DNA from 2 places in the Nocardioides sp. P5_E3 genome. Region 1 is predicted to be linked to the other one. Evidence: predicted binding sites of a transcription regulator. Region 1 holds the regulator's gene; the other holds the start of a gene.

What was found. The regulator LexA, encoded in region 1, represses DNA repair genes until DNA is damaged. The targets are predictions, from matches to a motif close to TCGAACANNTGTTCGA.
Region 2: a site for LexA is predicted at 2,973-2,988, ahead of ruvC (crossover junction endodeoxyribonuclease RuvC). Genes of this name have one in related genera too.

Annotation. Positions count from the first base shown of each region.
Region 1 covers NZ_JBFUMR010000017.1:24,743-35,867, forward strand. The annotation lists gene ACXJKB_RS12380 (hypothetical protein) at 1-458, opposite strand, end outside; gene ACXJKB_RS12385 (LysM peptidoglycan-binding domain-containing protein) at 901-1,251, opposite strand; gene ACXJKB_RS12390 (SDR family NAD(P)-dependent oxidoreductase) at 1,440-2,246, opposite strand; gene lexA (transcriptional repressor LexA) at 2,375-3,097, shown strand; gene ACXJKB_RS12400 (NAD(P)/FAD-dependent oxidoreductase) at 3,145-4,362, shown strand; gene ACXJKB_RS12405 (sulfotransferase family 2 domain-containing protein) at 4,396-5,127, shown strand; gene ACXJKB_RS12410 (ATP-dependent DNA helicase) at 5,137-7,131, opposite strand; gene ACXJKB_RS12415 (hypothetical protein) at 7,196-7,327, opposite strand; gene secD (protein translocase subunit SecD) at 7,462-9,747, opposite strand; gene ACXJKB_RS12425 (M14 family zinc carboxypeptidase) at 9,958-11,125, shown strand, end outside.
Region 2 covers NZ_JBFUMR010000008.1:34,294-45,418, forward strand. The annotation lists gene ACXJKB_RS06715 (helix-turn-helix domain-containing protein) at 1-219, opposite strand, end outside; gene ACXJKB_RS06720 (serine hydrolase domain-containing protein) at 259-1,428, opposite strand; gene pdxT (pyridoxal 5'-phosphate synthase glutaminase subunit PdxT) at 1,474-2,070, shown strand; gene ACXJKB_RS06730 (YebC/PmpR family DNA-binding transcriptional regulator) at 2,105-2,890, shown strand; gene ruvC (crossover junction endodeoxyribonuclease RuvC) at 3,018-3,575, shown strand; gene ruvA (Holliday junction branch migration protein RuvA) at 3,572-4,174, shown strand; gene ruvB (Holliday junction branch migration DNA helicase RuvB) at 4,188-5,285, shown strand; gene yajC (preprotein translocase subunit YajC) at 5,354-5,650, shown strand; gene ACXJKB_RS06755 (adenine phosphoribosyltransferase) at 5,643-6,191, shown strand; gene ACXJKB_RS06760 (RelA/SpoT family protein) at 6,248-8,536, shown strand; gene ACXJKB_RS06765 (DUF349 domain-containing protein) at 8,678-9,940, opposite strand; gene ACXJKB_RS06770 (MBL fold metallo-hydrolase) at 9,958-10,728, shown strand; gene hisS (histidine--tRNA ligase) at 10,728-11,125, shown strand, end outside.

The DNA.
Region 1 (11,125 bases):
ATTCGATACCGCTGCGTGGCCGCCGGAAAGACTTGCGGGGCGTCGCCAGGAACCTCGATCCGGAGCTTGGTCGCCTTCACGTCGACGACGAACGTGGGGGGCTTGGCCGCGTCTTCCTCGACGGCAAGGACTTCGGACCCCCCGAATGCCACCTTGCCGCCTTGGTCATAGACGTCCGAGACCTGGTCGGCGTAGGTCGCGCACGCTTGGCATCCCTTCGACAAGCGCATAAAAGCGGCCGTCTCCCCAGTGCGTGCCATTTCATCGGCCGCCTCCTGCCACCGCCGGATGAAGTCCTCCGGACTCTCCGCCTGCGGCGTCTCCGACTCGGTGGGAGTCGGCGTCGGCGACGAGCTCGTGGTCTCCGGGATCTTCGGCTCCGGCTCGGGGTCGTCGGAGCACCCGGCCAGCAGGACGGGGACCGCGAGGGTCAGCGCGAGTGCGCGGCGTACGTGCATGAGGTGCCTCCCGAGAACAACGTCAGCACGCTGAAACTACCCATCCGGGCGACCGCGGAACCAGCCCGACGGCAAAACTGTGGAGAACGGCCGATGGTGGCGGCAGATGGCATGAATCCAATCGCCGCCGGTGCGATGTGCCGCCACCACACGAGCTGGGCGGCGGATGGTGGCGGCAGATGGCATGAATCCGACCGCCATCGGCGCGATGTGCCGCCACCCCGGCGAGCGGCAGCGCACGAGCGTGCGATGTGCCGCCACCCTCCCGAGCGCCACCCCGACGACCACACCGGGCACCTGGATCTCGTGACGGTCGCTGCGCGACCTCCTCGATCGACGAGGTGGTCGGAAATGCGCCGAGGGGCGGGCCACTGGGCCCGCCCCTCGGTCTTCCCCTTGGTTCCACCAGCCGGGGTCGAAGCGGCTGATGGAGGCCTCTGCGTCAGTCGGAGACGACTGGGACGCGGAGCTTCTGGCCGGCCGCGAGGCCGGCGGACTCGAGGGCGTTGAGCCGCTCGATCTCGCTCATCATGGAGCGGACGTCGCCGTCGGTGGCGATCTCGCTGGCGATCCCCCACAGGGTGTCGCCCGGCGCGACCTGGACGATCTCGGTCGGGGCCGGCTGGCCGGCCTCGCCGGTGCCGACCGCGCCGCCGGCGAGCATGAACGCCACGCCGAGGACGAGGAACAGCGACGTCAGGAAGACCGCCAGCCGGCCGCGACGGGTCAGACGAACCGTCGAGCGGGCACGCGGGATGGCGGTGAAAGCAGGTGCAAGGCTGAGGGTGCTCATGGTGGCCTCCTGGGGAAGATCAGCCGGTCGTGTTCTGTCGAGCGAATGTCTAGTCGGACCCACCGACAGTGGCTGTGACCACCGGGTGTCGATCAGACGTTCGATCGAACGTGTGTACGACGTTAGAGCACGTGTTCGAACAGTTCAAGCACCTTGTCGAACAAATGTTCGGCGTGTTCGAACGGACCTCAGCGGCGCCTCATCGCCCGCCGACCCTGGGCCGCGAAGAGCCCGGCCGCGTGCTGCATCAGCCCGGGCGCGAGCGCCGAGCCGCGGACGACTCCCCCGCGCCAGCCCGGCACGGCCCGCACGACGCGTCGGGATCCGATCAGCGCGACAGCCGCAGCAGCGACGTCGGAGACGTCGAGGATCGGGCCACCCGAGTGGACCAGCTGCGACCCGAGGCCCGCCGGGTCCTGGGCGGCGAGCATCGCCGTGTCGACCCCGTCGGGGCACAGGGCGTGGACCCCCACCCCGCGCGGCGCCTCGGCGTTGACGGAGGTGGAGAGGGAGACGACGGCGGCCTTCGTGGCGGCGTACATGCTGTAGCCCGGAACCGGCCCGAGGCCGGCGAGCGAGGCGATGTTGACGACGTCGCCGCCTGCCGAGCCGAACGCCGCGAGCGCCGCGCGGGTGCCCCACGTCGTACCGAGCAGGTTGACCTCGACGAGCCGGCGCACCTGTTCCTCCGACAGATCGACGAGGGAGCCGTCGTCACCGACCCCCGCGTTGTTGAACCACGCGGTCAGCACGCCGTGTCGCGCGGCCTCCTCCGCCACGAGGCGGTGGGCGTCAGGATCGCGTACGTCCTGGGCGAGGCCGGCGACGGCGCCGATCTCCGCCGCCGTCGCGGCCGCCGCCCAGCCGTCGACGTCGCCGATGACGACGTGGTGCCCGCGAGCGACCAGGAGCTCCGCGATCCCGCGCCCGATCCCACGGGCTCCACCCGTCACGACGCAGGAGGACGGCGGGCCGGTCAGCTGGCTGGTCGACATGCCCGGACACTAGCGACACGCGGCTTCGAACAGGTGTTTGATCCTGCGGCGTTCCGAGGTCTACGGTGGGCGCACCTGATCCTCCCTGTCCAGCCGCGGACGGAGGGGTCGACGCTAGTGGAGGACGCATGGCCAAGCAGGACGACAAGAACGTCATCGAGATGCCCGACGGCCCCCCGGACGCCACCGGTCTGACCCCGCGCCAGCAGCGGGTGCTCGCCACGATCAAGGACTCGATCGAGACCAAGGGCTACCCGCCCTCGATGCGTGAGATCGGCCAGGCCGTCGGCCTCACCTCGTCGTCCAGCGTCGCCCACCAGCTCCGCGTGCTCGAGGGCAAGGGCTTCCTCAAGCGCGACCCCAACCGCCCGCGCGCCCTCGAGGTGTTCCTGCCCGAGGTGATGGCTGCGCGGCGCAGCATGTCGAGCTCGGAGGAGCCGTCGTACGACGAGACCGGCATCGGCGACGCCAACCCCGTCGCCACCAACGTCCCGGTCGTCGGCCGCATCGCCGCCGGTGGCCCGATCCTCGCCGAGGAGCAGGTCACCGACGTGTTCCCGCTGCCCAAGCAGCTCGTCGGCGAGGGCACCCTCTTCCTCCTCGAGGTCTCCGGTGACTCGATGGTCGACGCGGCGATCTGCAACGGCGACTACGTCGTCATCCGTCAGGAGCAGACCGCCACCAACGGCCAGATCGTCGCGGCGATGATCGAGGGCGAGGCGACCGTCAAGACGTTCCAGCGCAAGGACGGCCACGTGTGGCTGCTCCCCCACAACGACGCCTACGACCCGATCCCGGGCGACAACGCGACGATCCTCGGTGTCGTGACGGCGGTGCTCCGCAGCCTCTGATCGACCGGCGAGGGACACCCCGACCAGCGAGGGTGCACGATGGCGGCATGAGCAACGTGGAGCAGTCCTATGACTACGTCATCGTCGGTGCGGGGGTCGCTGCGGCGAGCGCCGTGAAGGGCATCCGTTCGCAGGACGGGGCCGGGCGCATCGCGGTCCTGGGCTCCGAGCCCGACAAGCCGGTCTACCGGCCCGTCCTGACCAAGGACCTCTGGCTCAAGGACGACGAGACCCTCGAGGGATCCTCCCTCGCCGGCGACCTCGACGAGGACGACGCTGTCGACCTGGTCACCGACACCACGGTGACCGGGATCGACCCCGGCGCCCACGTCGTACGCCTCGCCGACGGCAGCAGCGTCGGCTACGGCAAGCTGCTGCTCGCCACCGGCGCCGAGCCCCGCGTGCTCTCCGTCGACCCCGGCCCGCGGGTCATCTACTACCGCACCGCCGCCGACTACCAGCGGCTGCGCGCCGTCGCGACCGAGGGCAGCCACGTCGCGGTCATCGGCGGTGGCTACATCGGCTCGGAGATCACCTCCGCCCTCGTGCAGAACGGTGTCCAGGTCACCCTCGTGCTGGACCTCGAGGACGTGCAGGAGCAGATGTTCCCCCGCGCCCTCGCCGCCACCCTGACCAAGGCCTTTGCCGACCGCGGCGTGACCGTCGTGCACGGCTCGGTCGAGGGTGGCGAGGAGGACGACGGCGGCGTCCGGATCCGCCTCGGCGACGGCACCTCCATCACCGCCGACGCAGCCGTCATCGGCGTCGGCGTCCTCCCGCGCACCGGGCTCGCCGAGGCCGCCGGCCTCGAGGTCGACAACGGCGTCGTCGTGGACGAGCACCTGCGCACGAGCGACGCGGACGTGTACGCCGCGGGCGACGTCGCGTCCTACCCCGACGCCCTCCTCGGGCGCCGTCGCGTCGAGCACGTCGACCACGCCGAGAAGTCGGGCGAGCACGCCGGCAAGGTGATGGCCGGCGCCGACGAGACGTACGACTACACGCCCTTCTTCTGGTCCGACATCCTCGACTACGGCTACGAGGCGGTCGGCGAGACCAGCAGCCGGCTCGACATGGTGGAGGACTGGAAGGACGGCGAGGTCGGCACCGGCGTCGTCTACTACCTGAAGTCGGGGCAGGTCCGCGGCGTGCTGCTGTGGAACGTGTGGGACAGCGTCGACAAGGCACGCGCGCTGATCGAGGAGACCACCGAGACCCCCGTGCCCGACCCGGAGTCGTTGCGGGGGCGCATCCCGTTCGGGTGAGTGGGAGGGCGCGGTCCGTGTAGCCTCGCGGCGATGTCTGCCGCCGGCCCCGACGCTCCCTCACCGGAGCTCTTCCGCACCCGTCCGGGCAACCGGCGCCGGCTGACCCCGGACGCACAGGCCGAGGTGGACCGTCTGGCCGCTGCAGGCGAGGCGTCCGCGTGGCTCAGCCCGTTGGCGTACAACCTCACCATCAGCCACAGCCACCGGTTCGTCTGGTACCGCGTGGCCAAGGTCGCGACGCGCACCATCCGCCACCACTGCGAGACGCACGGCGTGAGCATGGACGTCGACCACGCGATGCGGGTCCGCTACCCCGTGGCCAGCTTCGCCGACTACTTCACCTTCGCCTTCGTGCGCGACCCGCTGGACCGCTTCGTCTCCGCGTGGCACGACAAGGTCGTCGACAACAACTACTACGACTTCGACCCCGCAACCCACGAGCGGATGCAGGTGGTCGAGGAGTTCGCCCGCTGGACCGCCGTGCAGGACCTGTCCGCCGTGCCGGGCACCGACCAGCACCTGACCCTGCAGAGCCGGATGATCGACCTCAACCGGGTCGACTTCGTCGGCCGGCTGGAGACGTTCGACCGCGACTTCGCCGAGGTGTGCGAGCGCATCGGCGCGCCCGCCGTGCCGTCGGCGCCGAAGAACCAGACCGCCCCCGGCGGCCGCGACCGGCAGGCCTCCGACGAGCTCCGGGCGCTGGTGGCCACGATGTACCGACGCGACTACCAGGTCTTCGGCTACGAGCCGCTGGCCTGAGTCGGCTGGCTAGGACTGCCCCAACCGCTTGAGCGCCTGCCGCGCGAGCGCCGGGTCGGTGGTCGACCACATCGGCGGCAGTGACGCCTTGAGGAAGCGGCCGTAGCGCGCGGTCTCGAGGCGCGGGTCGAGCACGGCGACGATGCCGCGGTCGGAGGTCGTGCGGATGAGGCGGCCCGCACCCTGCGCGAGCAGGAGCGCGGCGTGGGTGGCGGCGACCTGCATGAAGCCGTTGCCGCCCGCCTGGTCGGCGGCCTTCTGGCGCGCGGACATCAGCGGGTCGTCGGGCCGCGGGAACGGGATCCGGTCGATGATCACCAGCTGGCAGGTGTCGCCCGGGACGTCGAGGCCCTGCCACAGCGAGAGCGTGCCGAAGAGACAGGTGTGGGGGTCCTCGACGAACTGCTTGGCGAGCTCGGGCAGCTGGGCGTCGCCCTGCGCGAGCGTGGTCAGGTGGGGCAGGCGCGTCCGCACGGCCTCGGCCGCGGTCTCCGCGGCGCGCCGGGACGAGAACAGTCCGAGCGTGCGGCCGTCGAGGGCGTCGACGAGGTCGCAGATCTCGTCGAGCTGCGCAGGGCCGAGGCCGTCGCGGCCGGGCTGCGGGAGGTGGCGGGCGACGTAGAGGATCGACTGCTGGCCGTAGTCGAAGGGCGAGCCGACGTCGATGCCCTTCCACGGCAGCGCGTCGTCGGCATCGGTGGTGGCCACCTGGTGGCCGACCCGCTCGGTGGGCTTGAGGCCGAGCGAGGTGGCGACGGCGCCGAACTCGCCGCCGAGCATCAGCGTCGCGCTGGTGAACACGACGGTCTTGTCGGTGAGCAGCTTGTCGCGCATCGGGCCCCACACCTGCAGGGGCGCGACGTGGAGGCGGGCCGGGAAGCGGTCGCGGGCCTCGCCCAACCACAGCACGTCAGCCTGGGAGCCGGCCGCCATCCGCTCGGCGTTGACGAAGACCTCCTGCACCATGCCCTTGGCCTGGGTGCGGCCGGCGTCGGCCTCTCCCTCGCCCCCGGACTCGCGCGGGAACGCCGACAGGCACCCGCGCGCCGCGTCCCGCACGAGCACGAGGGCGTCGGAGAGCTGGACCGACACCTGGTCGATGCGGCCGGGAGGGGTCGCCTCGATCGCCTCGGCGAGCTGCTGCGCAGCGTCCTCGAGGTCGCCCGCCGGGTCGCCGTCACCGTCGGTCCAGCGCATGGCGCGGCGAGCGGCCCGCTCGATGTCGGACACCCCGAGCTCGTCGGTCGCCGCCTGGGTGACGCGCGCGGTCAGCTCGTGGGCCTCGTCGATGACGACCGTGTCGTAGTCGGGGATCATCGGCACGTCCTCGATCGCGTCGATCGCGAGGAGGGAGTGGTTGGTGACGATCAGGTGGCTGCGGTGCGCCTTCTCGCGCGCGAGCTCGGCGAAGCACTCCGCCCCGAAGGGGCACTTGCTCGCACCGAGGCACTCGCGGTGGTTGACCGAGACCTGCCGCCACTCACGGTCGGTGTGGCGCGGGGCGTTGTCGCGCTCACCGCTGCCGCCCTGCTCGGTCTCCTCCTCGGCCCACGCCCGCAGCTCGAGGACCTTCTCGGCCATCGCCCCGAGAGGAACGTCGACGAGCGTGCCCTGGTCGTCGGGGACGCCGGCGCGGACCCGGTGGAGGCAGGCGTAGTTGGAGCGGCCCTTGAGGACGGCGTACGACGTGTCGAGGCCGGGCACGTCCTTGACCGCCTCGACCAGCCTGGGGAGGTCACGCTCGACGAGCTGGTGCTGCAGGGCGAGGGTCGCGGTGGCGACCACGACGCGCTTGTCGTGGAGCATCGCCGGGACGAGGTAGCCCAGCGACTTGCCGGTGCCGGTGCCGGCCTGCACGAGGAGGTGGCGGCCCTCCTGCATCGCCTCGGCGACCTCGGTCGCCATCTCCACCTGGCCGTCGCGCTGCTGCCCGCCGAGGGCGGCGACCGCCGTGCTCAGAACCTCGCTGACGGGCGCGGGGGCAGTGGCGGTCTCGGGCACCAGAGCACCCTACGTGGCGGCGCCGACGCTCCGTCGTACGCCGTCCACAGAGGCCGTCAGAAGTCGGTCAGTAGTTCTTCTTGCGGCCGATCTGGCGCTCGATGCGCCGCTCGGGCTGGCCGAGCACGCGGGCAAGGATCTTGACCCGGTAGCGGTAGGCGACCACGCCCAGGACGACGATCAGCAGGATCCACAACATGCGCCGATCCTACGCGGCACCGACAACGTCGACCTGCACGCGAAGTCCGACACCTGGAGGGGGTTGCAACCCCCTCCACGCGACGAAGTCCCCGCACGAGCGGGGACTTCGACACGGACAGACGGACAGACGGGTCAGACGACCGCGCCGGAGTCCTCGGGCGTCCGCTCGACCTTCTCCTTCTTCACCCGGCTCATCGGCCACTTCTGGTGGAAGTAGGTGAGGAGCGGGGTGGCGACCACGACCGAGGAGAACGTGCCGACCACGAGGCCGACGAGCAGCGCGATCGCGAAGTCCTGGAGCGAGTCGCCGCCGAGGACGACGAGCGCGGCCAGGATGAACATCGACCCGAGGCCGGTGTTGACCGTGCGCGGGATGGTCTCGACGGCGGCCCGGTTGGAGATCTCCATGAAGTCGTCGTCGGGCTTCGAGCCCCACCAGCGTTCGCGGATGCGGTCGAAGACGACGACGGTGTCGTTGACCGACAGACCGACGATCGTCATCGCCGCTGCCAGGAAGATGCCGTCGATCGGCTTATGCAGCCACGCGAAGAGACCGACGACCAGGATCACGTCGTGCGCCATCGCCAGCACGGCGGCGACACCGAAGGTCCACTTGAAGCGGATGGCGAGGTAGAGCAGCTGGGCCAGGAACGCGACACCGAAGGCGATGAGCGCGTTGTTGCGCAGCTGGTCACCGAGCGAGGCGCCGATCGTCTGGTCGTCGACCTTGTCGACCGTGCCACCGACGGCGGCGAGCTCCTGCTCGATCCGCTGCTCCTCGTCGTTGGAGATCTCGCCGGTGCGGACGGTGAAGTCGGCGGTGTCGGCGGTCTGCACCACGGCCTCGGGGAAGCCGGCGGCGGCGACGGCCTCGCGCGCCTGGTCGACCGTGATGTCCTTGCTGAGCGAGTAGTCGAGCTGGCGGCCACCGGTGAACTCGACGCCGAGCTGGAGGCCCTGGGTGGCGATGCCGGCGATGGCGACGACGAGCGCCGCGGCAGAGATGCCCAGCCACGTCTTGCGACGCTTCATCAGCTGGGGGTCCTTGCGGTCCAGCCAGAGGCGCACCTTGCCGTGGTGGCTGAGGCCGCTGATGGCGGGATGGTTGGCGACCGGCTTGTTGGACACGGCGAGGTCGCACAGCACACGGGCGACGATCAGCGCCGAGACCATCGAGGCGATGACACCGATCGACAGCGTGACACCGAAGCCCTTGATCGGCCCGGAGCCGAGGAAGAACAGCAGGCCGGCGGCCAGCAGGGTGGTGACGTTGGAGTCGATGATCGCGCTCCACGCCTTGTTGAAGCCGACCGAGAGGGCGCGTCTGAGTCCCGCAGACGGGTAGGCGACGTACTCCTCCCTCGCTCTCTCGAAGACGAGCACGTTCGCGTCGATCGCCATGCCGATGGCGAGCACGAATCCCGCGAGTCCGGGCAGCGTCAGCGTCGAGCCCAGCCCGACCAGCATGGCGTAGGCGAGCAGGGCGTACGACGCCAGCGCGAGCGTGGCCGCGAAGCCGACGAGGCGGTAGACGAAGATGATGAAGAGGCCGGTCAGCGCGATACCGATGATGCCGGCCTCGATGGACGCATCGATGGCCGCGGCACCCAGCGAGGGGCCGACGAGGCGGTCCGAGATCGCCTTCAGCTCGAGCGGCAGCGCGCCGCCCTCGATCAGCGCGGCCAGGTCCTTGGCCTCGGTCGTGGTGAAGTTGCCGGTGATGTCGGTGGAGCCGCCGCGGATGCCGACGTCGCAGCCCACCGTCTCGTTGACCTCGGGCGAGGAGATGACCTCGCCGTCGAGGACGATCGCGATGCGGCGCTTGGGGTCGCCGGACGGGTTGCAGGCGGCCTTGCCGGTGATGTCGGCCCAGGTCTTCCCGCCGGCGCCGTTGAAGTCGATCGACACGACCCACTCGACGCTCTGGTCGCGCTGCACGGCGCTCGCGCCGCTGATCTCCTCGCCCTGGATGACCGTGGGGCCGACCTCGATCGTGTCGCCCTGGTCGGACGGCAGGACCTGGTTGTCCTTCTTGGCGGGCTTGGCGTCCGGCTGGGCGGTGCCGATCACCTCGTGGATGGTCAGCTTGGCGGTGCTGCCGATGCGCTCCTCGGCCTGCTGGGCCTCCTCGTCGTTGGTGACGCCGGGCAGCTCGACGAGGATCCGGTTCTCGCCCTGGCGTGCCAGCGTGGACTCGGCGACACCGAGGGCGTCGACGCGGCCGCGGAGCACCTCGAGGGTCTTGTCGACGTTCTCCGCGCTGGCGGGGGTCTGCTCGGTGCCCTCCGCCTCGAAGATGAACTGCGCTCCACCGCGGAGGTCGAGTCCGAGGTTGGGCTTGACGTTGACGGCGAGCGCGAGACACCCGACCAGGAGTCCGACGACGAGGAAGAAGCGGACCCAGACACCACGTGACATGCGCGACATCCTCCATGACAAGACTTCGAACGCCCGAATCCGGGCACGGACGGGTCAACGGGTGGCCGCAGCGGAAGGTTCCGGAAGGTTCCGTGACACAAAACGCCAGCGACTGTACGCCGTCGTGGGTATCGACACGGCAGCAGCCCGCAGTGTTGTGTGGATCACACTCGCGATCCCCCCTCGCGGGACAACCTTCCGGGAGCACACATGTCACCACGCATTCCACTTCCACGCGCCGGCGCCACCAGGCTGGCCACCGTCACCGCCCTCGTCGCCGCAGGACTCGCCGCCACCGCGGCGGGCGCCACGGGCAGCGCTGGGCGCGACGACGCACCACGCGACCTGGCCCGCACCGCTGACAGCGACGCGACCCAGATCGTCATGGTGAAGGCACCGACGGTCGACGACCGCAACGAGGTGATCGCCCTCGGTCTCGACGTGACCGAGCACGCCAACCAGCGCGGCATCGAGGTCGTCCTCCACGACGCGCAGGACGCCCAGACCCTGCGCGACGCGGGCTTCACCTGGCGGGTCACCGTCAAGGACCTCGAGGCGCTGACGAAGAAGAACCGCAAGGCCGACAAGGTGTACGCCGCCTCGGTGGCCGCGTCGGGGCTGCCCAGCGGCCGGACGTCCTACCGCACCTACGCCGACTACCTCAGCGACATGGACAAGCTCGCTCGCGACTACCCGTCCATGACCCGCCCGCTGACGCTGCCCAACAAGACCGTCCTCGGTGAGGACATCCGCGGCATCGAGGTCACCGTCGACGCCGACAACGTCAAGGACGGCAAGCCGACCTTCCTGCTCATGGGCGCCCACCACGCCCGCGAGTGGCCCAGCGCCGAGCACACCATGGAGTTCGCCTTCGACCTCCTGCAGTCCTACAAGGCCGGGGACGCGCGGGCGCGCGACCTGCTGTCCCGCTCGCGGGTCATCCTGGTGCCGGTCGTGAACGTCGACGGCTTCAAGATCTCGCGCGCTGCAGCGCCGCTCGGTGACTTCTCCACCTTCGACTACGAGATGAAGCGCAAGAACTGCTCGATCTCGGTCGCCACCCCGGCCCAGTACACGACCGGGTCGTGCGACAACAACCTCGCCGGACGCCTGCGCGGCACCGACCTCAACCGCAACTACCCCGGCTTCTGGGGCGGCGGCGGCGCGAGCCCCGTCTGGTCGAGCGACACCTTCCGCGGCGACGGACCCGGCAGCGAGCCCGAGAGCGACGCGGTCCGCAAGCTCATCTCCGAGCGTGCGGTGACGGTGATGATCTCCAACCACACCTTCAGCAACCTGGTGCTGCGTCCCCCGGCCATCGCCGCCACCGGCCTGGCGATCGACGAGCCCGAGCTGAAGGCCCTCGGCGACGCGATGG
Region 2 (11,125 bases), on a different contig from region 1:
CCACTGCGAGTCGCGCACGCCGGCGTCCCACGCCTCGGCGGTGGGTGCGGTGCGCAGCGGACGCTCCAGGCTCAGCACGAGGGTGAGCCCGGCGGACGGGAGTCCCCGGTGGACGCCGGGGGCGAGGCCCTCGGCGGAGTAGCCGTACATCGCCAGGACGTGCGGGGCGAGCGGCGCCGGGACCCGTGCCGCCGGCAGGTGCTCCCACGCCCCGACCATCCGCCGAGTGTGCCGCACCGGGCGGCACGGCGTCACGCGTCAGCGAAGGGCGCGGGTCAGCACGCGGGCGGCGTTGGTGAAGCCGTACGCCTCCTCGCCCGGCTGGGCGGGCAGGCCGAGGCGGACGACCATCGTGCGCGTCGACGGGTCGACGAGCAGCACCTGCCCGCCGAAGCCGAGCGCGGCGAAGACGTCGACGGGCGCCGACGGGGCGAGCTGCCCGGTCACCGGGTTCAGCGGCTGCCCCTGGGCGTCGACCGGGTCGGTCGCGCCGCGCAGGGCACCGGGCCGGTTGAGCCACCACAGGTAGCCGTAGGCCGCGTTGTGGACCGTCGAGGAACGCCCGACCGCGTGCCTGACGTAGGCCGCGTCGAGGATGCGCTTGCCGCCCGCCTTCCCGCGGACCGTCCCGCCGTCGAGGTAGAGCCGACCGAGCTTGGCGATGTCGAGGCACGTCGTGCGGAGGCCGTAGAAGACCGCGGCGTCGTCCGCACGGTCGGTGATGAACGACGACCGGGTCATGCCGAGCGGCTCGAACAGGCGCTCCCGGGCGAACCTCGCGACGGGCATCCCGGTCGCCTTGTTCAGCACCGGCTCGAGGACCTGGATCGCGGCGTTGTTGTAGGCCCAGGCGCTGCCGGGGGCGTACTGCTGCGGGAGCGAGACGGCGTACTTCGTGCGGCTCCGGGCGGCGAGCAGCCCGGAGTAGTCCGTCTCGAGCGACCAGAAGCGGCCGCTGTCGTTGGAGAGCAGGTTGCGCACCGTCACCGACTCCGACGCGGTGCCGCGCCACTGCGGCACGTAGGTCGAGACCGGGTCGTCGAGGCGCAGGTCGCCGTCGCGGACCGCGATGCCGACCAGGGTGCTCGTGACCGACTTCGTGATCGAGAAGACCTCGCGGGGTTCCTCGCGGGGCAGCTTCCAGCTCCACTCGCCGACGAGCTTGCCCTTGCGCAGGACCGCGAAGCAGGTGGAGTCGAGTCGCCGGGCCTCGGCCGCACCGCGCTGGGCGGCCTTCTTGCGCAGGCCGAGTCGGGAGGGCGTCGCGACGGGCCATCCCTCGACCGCACGGGCGCCGGGCGCGGGGCGACCGGAGGTCGCGTCGACGGACCCGGCGACGGCACCGGCGGTGCCCGCGGAGGTGCTGCCGGCGGCGAGCGACAGGGCGAGGAGCGCGGCGCCCAGCAAGGCCGGACGGGGGAGACTCATGGGGCGTGAGCCTACGGCGACCCGACGGTCCTAGGATCGGCGTTCGTGAATCCGACCATCGGTGTGCTCGCGCTGCAGGGCGACGTGCGCGAGCACCTCGCCGTCCTGCGGGCGCTGGGCGCGGACCCGATCTCCGTACGCCGTCCCGCCGAGCTCGCCGCGTGCGACGGCCTCGTCCTCCCGGGCGGCGAGTCCACGACGATGGTCAAGCTCGCCAGGATCTTCGACCTGCTCGAGCCGCTGCGCGACGCCGTACGCGGTGGGCTGCCCGCCTTCGGGACGTGCGCGGGGATGATCCTGCTCGCCGACCGGATCGAGGACGGCGCGGCGGGGCAGGAGACCGTCGGCGGCCTGCACATCACGGTGCGCCGCAACGCCTTCGGCCGCCAGGTCGACTCCTTCGAGGAAGACCTCCACGTGGACGGACTGGCCGACCCGGTGCGAGCGGTCTTCATCCGCGCGCCGTGGGTCGAGGCGATCGACGACGACGTCGAGGTGCTGGCCCGGGTGGAGGACGGGCCCGCCGCGGGTAGGATCGTCGCGGTCCGTCAAGGCCCCCTGATGGCGACCTCGTTCCATCCCGAGGTCGGCAGCGACGGCCGGGTGCACGGCATGTTCGTGGACCTGGTGCGCTCGGCCTGACGACGTACAGACGAAGCGACGGATAGAGGGACTCATGTCAGGCCACTCCAAGTGGGCAACGACCAAGCACAAGAAGGCCGCGATCGACGCCAAGCGCGGCAAGCTCTTCGCCAAGCTGATCAAGAACATCGAGGTCGCGGCGAAGCAGGGCGGCGGCGACCCGGCCGGCAACCCGACGCTCTACGACGCCATCCAGAAGGCGAAGAAGAGCTCGGTCCCCAACAAGAACATCGACTCCGCGCTCAAGCGGGGCTCGGGTGCGGAGTCGGGCGGCGTCGACTACAAGTCGATCTCCTACGAGGTCTACGGCCCGCAGGGCGTCGCGATCCTCGTCGAGTGCCTCACCGACAACACCAACCGTGCCGCGATGGAGGTCCGCACGGCGGTCACCCGCAACGGCGGCACCATGGCCGACCCGGGCTCGGTCTCGCGCCTGTTCACCCGCAAGGGGATCGTGGTCGTGCCCAAGTCGCAGGACCACGACGGCACGGTCCGTGAGGTCACCGAGGACGACGTCCTCGAGGCGACCCTCGACGCCGGCGCCGAGGAGGTCAACGACCTCGACGAGGCGTTCCAGGTGCAGAGCGAGGCCACCGACGTCGTCGCGGTCCGCACCGCCCTGCAGGACTCCGGCATCGACTACGACTCAGCCGACGTGGAGTTCGTGCCGAGCCTGGAGATCCCGGTCGACGCCGCCGGCGCCGGCAAGGTGCTCCACCTCGTCGACGCGCTCGAGGACCTCGACGACGTCCAGGACGTCTTCACCAACGTCGACATCCCCGCCGACGTGATGGCCGAGCTCGAGACCGCCGACGCCTGAGGCGCCTCCGGGGCCGTGCCGGGACCGGCACGCGCCGCGTGTCGTACGACGTCGCGCGGCCGTCGCGGGTTAGCGTGATCGCACGAACACATGTTCGGACGAGATCGACGGCGGAAGGGGTGTGCGCGTGCGCGTGCTCGGCATCGACCCCGGCCTGACCCGGTGTGGCGTCGGCGTGGTCGACGGCAGCGTCGGCCGGCCCCTCACGATGGTCGACGCCGGCGTGGTGCGCACGAGCTCGACGCTCCCGATCGCCGAGCGGCTGGTCACGATCGAGAAGGGCCTCGACGCCTGGATCGAGGAGCACCGGCCCGACGCGGTCGCGGTCGAGCGGGTCTTCGCCCGCTCCGACTCCAGCACCATCATGGGCACCGCCCAGGCCAGCGGCATCGCGCTCGTCGTCGCAGCGCGACGCGGGCTGCCGATCGCCATGCACACCCCGAGCGAGGTGAAGGCCGCCGTGTCCGGCAACGGGCGCGCCGACAAGGCCCAGGTGGGGGCGATGGTCGTCCGCATCCTGCGGTTGTCCGAGCTCCCCAAGCCCGCCGACGCCGCCGACGCGCTCGCGCTGGCCATCACCCACGTCTGGCGCGGCTCGGCGCACACGCGGCTCGAGGCCGCCGCGGCCCAGGCCCGGGCACAGGCCCGCGCCCCGCAGAAGCAGACCCCGATGAGGACCCGATGATCGCCTTCGTCCGCGGCGAGGTCGCCGCCGTCACCCTGTCCAGCGCCGTCCTCGAGGTCGGCGGCGTCGGCCTCGAGCTGATGTGCACGCCCGGCACCCTCGCCACGCTCCGTGTCGGCAGGCCCGCGACGCTGCCCACCAGCATGGTCGTGCGCGAGGACAGCCTGACGATCTTCGGCTTCCTCGACGAGGACGAGAAGCAGGTCTTCGAGATCGTCCAGACCGCGTCCGGCGTCGGCCCCAAGGTCGCGCAGGCGATCGTCGCGGTGATGAGCCCCGACGACGTGCGCCGTGCCATCACGACCGAGGACGTCAAGGCGCTGACCCGGGTCCCGGGGATCGGGCAGAAGGGTGCCCAGCGCATCATCCTCGAGCTCAAGGACCGCATCGGCCCGCCGGTGGGCGTGCACCACCCGGCCGCGGCTGCCCCCTCGGCCGCCGACGCCTGGCGCGACCAGGTGCAGCAGGGCCTCATCGGGCTGGGCTGGTCGGCCAAGGAGTCGGAGAAGGCGGTCGAGGCCGTCGCCCCCGACGCCGGCGACGCCCCCGACGTCGGCGCCCTGCTGCGCGCCGCCCTCCGCGCGCTGAGCAAGGCGTGAGACGGGTACGACGATGAACTGGGACGACACCGACGAGGACACTGACGACGTCGAGCTGACCGAGGCCGAGCTGGGCCACCTGCAGCGGCTGACCGACGCCGAGGCCGACGGCGACGACCGCGCGGTCGAGGCGGCGCTCCGCCCCAAGACGCTCGACGAGGTCGTCGGGCAGGCGCGCGTGCGCGACCAGCTGGGGCTGGTCCTCGAGGCGGCCCGCCGCCGGGGCCGGGCGCCCGACCACGTGCTGCTCTCCGGTCCGCCCGGGCTCGGCAAGACCACGCTCGCGATGATCATCGCCGCCGAGATGAGCACGCCGCTGCGGCTCACGAGCGGCCCGGCGATCACCCACGCCGGTGACCTCGCCGCGATCCTGTCGGGCCTCAACGACGGCGACGTCCTCTTCGTCGACGAGATCCACCGGATGTCACGGCCGGCCGAGGAGATGCTCTACATGGCGATGGAGGACTTCCGGGTCGACGTCATCATCGGCAAGGGGCCGGGAGCGACCGCCATCCCGCTGGAGATCCCGCCCTTCACCCTCGTTGGCGCCACCACCCGCGCCGGCCTCCTGCCCGGCCCGCTGCGCGACCGGTTCGGCTTCACCGCCCACCTCGAGTTCTACGAGCCCCACGAGCTCGACCGGATCGTGCACCGCTCCGCCGGACTGCTCGGCGTGCACCTCACCTCCGAGGGCTCCAGCGAGATCGCCTCGCGCTCGCGCGGCACCCCCCGCATCGCCAACCGCCTGCTGCGCCGGGTCCGCGACTACGCCCAGGTGCGCGCCGACGGCGTGCTGAGCCTGCCGGTCGCCCAGGCCGCGCTCGACCTGTTCGAGGTCGACGAGTCCGGCCTCGACCGGCTGGACCGCGCCGTGCTCGACGTGCTGTGCCGACGCTTCGGCGGGGGACCGGTGGGCGTCTCCACCCTGGCCGTCGCGGTCGGCGAGGAGCGCGAGACGGTCGAGGAGGTCGCCGAACCGTTCCTGGTCCGGATGGGGATGCTCGCGCGCACGCCCCGCGGGCGGGTGGCGACGCCGGCGGCGTGGCACCACCTCGGCCTGACGCCGCCGCCGCTCCCGACCGTCGACTCGACCCTCTTCGACGACGTGTGAGGCCGGTCGGGGCACCCGCGTAGACTCCACGCGCTCCCGCACCCGACCCCTCGAGGAGAGCCCCGACCGTGAACGACCTTGCTGCACTCCTGCCCCTGGTGGCCATCCTGGCCCTCTTCTGGTTCATGGTGGTGCGCCCCCAGCAGCGCCGGCAGAAGGACGTCGTCCGTCTCCAGCAGAGCATCGAGGTCGGCCAGCGCGTGATGATGTCGTCCGGCATCTACGGCACCGTGGTCTCGCTCGCCGACGACCGCGCCCGCCTCGAGATCGCGCCCGGCACCCAGATCGACATCGCCCGCGCCGCGATCGCCAAGGTCGACGAGCCGCTGGAGCAGCCCGCTCCCGACGCGCGCGACGATGCCTGACCGTCGTACGGCACAGGAGGCGCTGCAGCGCCTGACGGTCGACGTGCCCGACTGGCCGGAGAAGGGCGTCACGTTCAAGGACATCACCCCCGTCCTCGCCGACCACCACGCGTTCTCCGCGATCATCACCGCGCTGGCCGCCGCCGGCCGTGACGACCACGGCACCGTGGTCGTCGACAAGGTCGTCGGCATGGAGGCGCGCGGGTTCATCCTCGCCGCGCCGGTGGCGCTCGCCCTCGGCATCGGCTTCGTGCCCGTGCGCAAGGCCGGCAAGCTGCCGCGCGCCGCGCACGCGGTGTCGTACTCCCTGGAGTACGGCGAGGCGACGCTCGAGGTGCACCAGGACGCGATCGCGCCGGGGGAGCGCGTCCTGATGGTCGACGACGTGCTGGCGACCGGCGGCACAGCAGTCGCGACGCGGCAGCTCATCGAGGCCTGCGGCGGCGTCGCGACCGGCGCCGCCGTGCTGATGGAGCTGTCGTTCCTCGAGCCGCGGTCGGTCACCGGCGACCTCCCGATCGCCACGCTGCTCACGATCTGACCGGATCCACCCCGGTCCCCGCGCGGCGGTGCCCGACTCCTCACTAGACTGGGCCAATGGCAGAGGAGGAGGCACCCGCGCAGGACGCCAAGGCGCCCCTCACCGCTCGGGGCATGCGTGCTCGCCTCGCCCGGGTCGGCACCCGCCCGCCGTCGTCCAACCCGGTCCTCGAGCCCCTGTTCCGGGCCGTGCGCGCCAACCACGCGAAGGCCGACCTGGCCCTCCTCGAGCGCGCCTACGCGGTCGCCGACAAGTGGCACACCGGCCAGATGCGCAAGAGCGGCGACCCCTACATCACCCACCCGCTCGCCGTCACGACGATCCTCGCAGACATCGGCATGACCGAGCCGACGCTGGTCGCGGCGCTGCTCCACGACACGGTCGAGGACACGGCGTACACCCTCGACGCGCTGCGTGCCGACTTCGGCGACGAGGTCGCGGTGCTCGTCGACGGTGTCACGAAGCTCGACAAGGTGCAGTACGGCGACTCGGCCCAGGCCGAGACGATCCGCAAGATGATCGTGGCGATGTCGCGCGACATCCGGGTGCTGGTCATCAAGCTCGCCGATCGGCTGCACAACATGCGCACCCTGCGCTACGTCCCGGCCGCCTCCCAGGAGCGATCGAGCCGCGAGACCCTCGACATCTACGCGCCCCTGGCCCACCGGCTCGGCATGAACACCCTCAAGTGGGAGCTCGAGGACCTCGCCTTCGCGACGCTGCACCCCAAGATCTACGACGAGATCGTGCGGATGGTCGCCGAGCGCGCGCCGTCGCGCGACCAGTTCCTCGCCGAGGTCGTGGCCGAGATCGAGCAGGACCTCAAGGCCTCCCGGATCAACGCCAAGGTCACCGGCCGGCCCAAGCACTACTACTCGATCTACCAGAAGATGATCGTCGGCGGCCGCGACTTCTCCGACATCTACGACCTCGTCGGCATCCGCATCCTCGTCGACGAGGACCGCGACTGCTACAGCGCCCTCGGCGTGATCCACTCCCGCTGGAACCCGGTCCTGGGGCGGTTCAAGGACTACGTCGCGATGCCGAAGTTCAACATGTACCAGTCGCTCCACACGACGGTCATCGGCCCCGCGGGCAAGCCGGTCGAGGTGCAGATCCGCACCTTCGCCCAGCACCGCCGCGCCGAGTACGGCGTCGCCGCGCACTGGAAGTACAAGGAGAACAGCAAGGCGGGCGTCGACACCGACCGCCTCGGCGACAAGGACGACCTCACCTGGCTGCGGCAGCTGCTCGACTGGCAGAGCGAGGTCGAGGACCCGGGCGAGTTCCTGGAGTCCCTGCGCTTCGAGATGAACCAGCAGCAGGTCTACGTCTTCACCCCGCGTGGCGACGTGATCCCGCTGCCGTCGGGCGCGACCCCGGTCGACTTCGCCTACGCCGTGCACACCGAGGTCGGCCACCACACGATCGGCTCGCGGGTCAACGGCCGCCTCGTGCCGCTGGAGTCGACCCTCGACAACGGCGACGTCGTCGAGGTCTTCACCTCCAAGTCGCCGACGTCAGGCCCGTCGCGTGACTGGCTCAACTTCGTGCAGTCCCCGCGCGCCCGCTCCAAGATCCGCCAGTGGTTCACCAAGGAGCGCCGCGAGGAGGCGATCGAGCGCGGCAAGGACCAGATCGCCAAGCTCATGCGCAAGGAGGGCCTACCCCTCACACGGCTGATGACCCACGACGTGCTGGCGCTCGTCGCCGAGCACTTCCACCACGCCGACGTCTCCGCCCTCTACGCCGCGGTCGGCGAGGGCAACCTCAGTGCGCAGGCCGTCGTACGACGCGTCATCGACCTGCACGGCGGCGACGATGGAGCCCAGGAGGACCTCTCCGAGGGCGTCACCATCACCGGCCGGTCACGGACCGCCACCAAGCGTGGCCCGACCGACTCCGGCGTCATCGTCAAGGGCGTCGACGACCTCTGGGTCAAGCTCGCCAAGTGCTGCACCCCGGTGCCCCCCGACCCGATCCTGGGGTTCGTCACCAAGGGCGGGGGAGTGTCGGTGCACCGCAAGGACTGCACCAACGCCTCCAGCCTGCTCGGGCAGCCGGAGCGAGTGCTCGAGGTCGAGTGGGCGCCCACGTCGCAGTCGACGTTCCTGGTGAACATCCAGGTCGAGGCCCTCGACCGCGCCCGGCTGCTCTCCGACATCACGATGGCGCTCTCCGACGCCCACGTGAACATCCTCAGCGCGACGCTCTCCACCACCCGCGACCGGGTGGCCAAGAGCCGCTTCTCCTTCGAGATGGCCGACGCGGCCCACCTCGACGGCGTGCTCCGCGCCGTACGCGCCGTGCCGGGCGTGTTCGACGCCTACCGCGTCACCGCCTGAGGTCGAGCGGGCACTTCGGTCCCTGTCAAACAAGCCGATCGGGCACTTCGTGCCCGTCAGGGACGGTGACCGGGCACTTCGTGCCCGTGTTGCGCGACGAAGTGCCCGCTCAGTACTCAGGACAGGGCACGAAGTGCCCGATCAGCTGAAGTCGGCCGCGGCCCGCCGGGCCATGTCGAGGAACGCCTGCTTGTTGGCGAGCTCGGACTCGAGGTCCTTCACGCGCCGGTCGTCGCCGGCGGCGGACGCCTTGTCGAGCTTGGCCTGGGTCTCGGCGATGCCGGACTCGAGCTTGCCGATCATGTCGTCGGCGCGCGCGGACTTCTCCGGGTCGCTGCGACTCCACTGCTCGTCCTCGACCGAGCGGATGGCCTGCTCGACCTTCCGCATCCGGCCCTCGAGCTCCTTCATCCGGTCACGGGGGACCTTGCCGGCGGCGTCCCAGCGGTCCGCGAGGTCGCGGAAGGTCTTCTTGGCGGCCTCGAGGTCGGTCACGGGGACCAGCGCCTCGGCCTCGACGAGGATGGCGTCCTTGACCTCGGCGTTGGCGGCGAACTCCTCGTCGAGCGCGGCGTTGGTCGCGTCGCGGGCGCCGAAGAAGGTGTCCTGGGCGCCGCGGAAGCGCTGCCAGAGCTGGTCGTCGACCTCGCGCGGCGCGGGGCCGGCGGCCTTCCACTCCCGCATCAGGTCGCGGTACTTGCCGGCGGTCGGGCCCCACTCGGTCGAGGACGAGAGCGCCTCGGCCTCCTTGGCCAGCCGCTCCTTGACGACGCGCGCGGAGTCGCGGCGCTCGTGCTCCTCGGCGAAGTGCGCCTTGCGGTGTCGGGTGTACGTCGTCCGCGCGGTGGAGAAGCGGCGCCACAGGGCGTCGTCGGTGGCCCGGTCGAGCCGGGGGAGCTCCTTCCACGTCGCCAGCAGCTCACGGAGCCGGTTGGCGCCGTTGCGCCAGTCGGTGCTGTCGGCGAGCCGCTCGGCCTCGGCGACGAGCTTCTCCTTCGCCGCCTTGGACTCGGCGCTCTTCTGCGCCCGCTCCTCCTTGCGGGCCGAGCGCTGGACGGCGATCACCGGGGCCAACGCGTCGAGGCGGGCGGCGAGGGAGACGAGGTCACCGACCGCGTGGGCGTCGCCGACCTGCTCGCGCAGCGCCTTGACCGACGACGTCGCCTCCTCGGGCGCCAGTCGCCCCGAGGCCACCCGCTGCTCGAGCAGGTGGACCTTCCCCTCGAGCTCCTCGTAGCGCTTGGTGAAGAACTCCAGCGCCTCCTCGGAGGTGCCGGCCTCGTAGGACCCCACAGGACGCTCGCCATCGGCGGTTCGGACATAGACGGTGCCGTCCTCGGCCACCCGGCCCCAGGGCTGATCACCCTGTGCCGAGTCGTCTCGGGACTGCTTGTCGGAGCTCATGGTCGCCCATCGTAGTCATGGCCCGGACTGCCCTCGGTAGGCTTCCCACCGACAAGCAGACCACCGGCCGGACGCCGGTCGACGACCAGCAAGGACTGACGCCCGTGTTCATCGCCGGCTTCCCCGCCGGACCCTGGGGTACCAACTGCTACGTCGTGGCGACGGGTCCCGGGTCGGAGTGCGTGGTCATCGATCCCGGCAAGGACTCCATAGCCGGTGTCGACCAGGTCGTCCGGGAGCACCGGCTCAAGCCGGTCAGCGTGCTGGTCACGCACGGCCACGTCGACCACATGTGGTGCGTCGCCCCCGTGGCGGGCACCTACGACGCGACGGCGTGGATCCACCCGTCCGACCGGCACCTGCTGTCCGACCCGATGGCCGGGATGAGCCCGGAGACCACCCAGATGCTCCTCGGGGGCGACTACTCGTGGGCCGAGCCCGACGACGTGCGCGAGCTGTCCGACCTCGCCGAGCTCGAGCTCGCGGGGCTGCGGTTCGTGGTCGACCACACGCCGGGCCACACCCAGGGCTCGGTGACGTTCCGGACGCCGTACGCGCAGCAGGACGTCTCGGAGCTGATGTTCTCCGGCGACCTCCTCTTCGCCGGGTCCATCGGCCGCACCGACCTCCCCGGCGGCGACCACGCCACGATGCTGCGCAGCCTGGCCGGCAAGGTCCTGCCGCTCGCCGACGACATCGTGGTGCTGCCCGGTCACGGTGAGCAGACCTCGATCGGACGCGAGCGCGCCACCAACCCCTTCCTCCAAGACCTGACCCAGGACGTCTGATGAGCAAGATCGCCCCGCTGAGCGGGTTCCCCGAGCTGCTGCCTGCGCAGCGCGCCGTCGAGCGCGAGGTCATCGCCTCGGTCTCGCGGACGTTCGAGCTGCACGGCTTCACCAACATCGAGACCCGTGTCGTCGAGCCGGTCGACCGGCTGGCCAAGGGCGGCGAGGTCGACAAGGAGATCTACGTCCTCCAGCGCATCGCGGCCGAGCCCGACGCGAAGGCCGAGCTCGGCCTCCACTTCGACCTCACCGTGCCCTTCGCGCGCTACGTCCTCGAGCACGCCGGCCACCTGGAGTTCCCCTTCCGGCGCTTCCAGGTGCAGCCCGCCTGGCGCGGCGAGCGGCCGCAGGAGGGCCGCTACCGGCAGTTCACGCAGGCCGACGTCGACATCGTGGG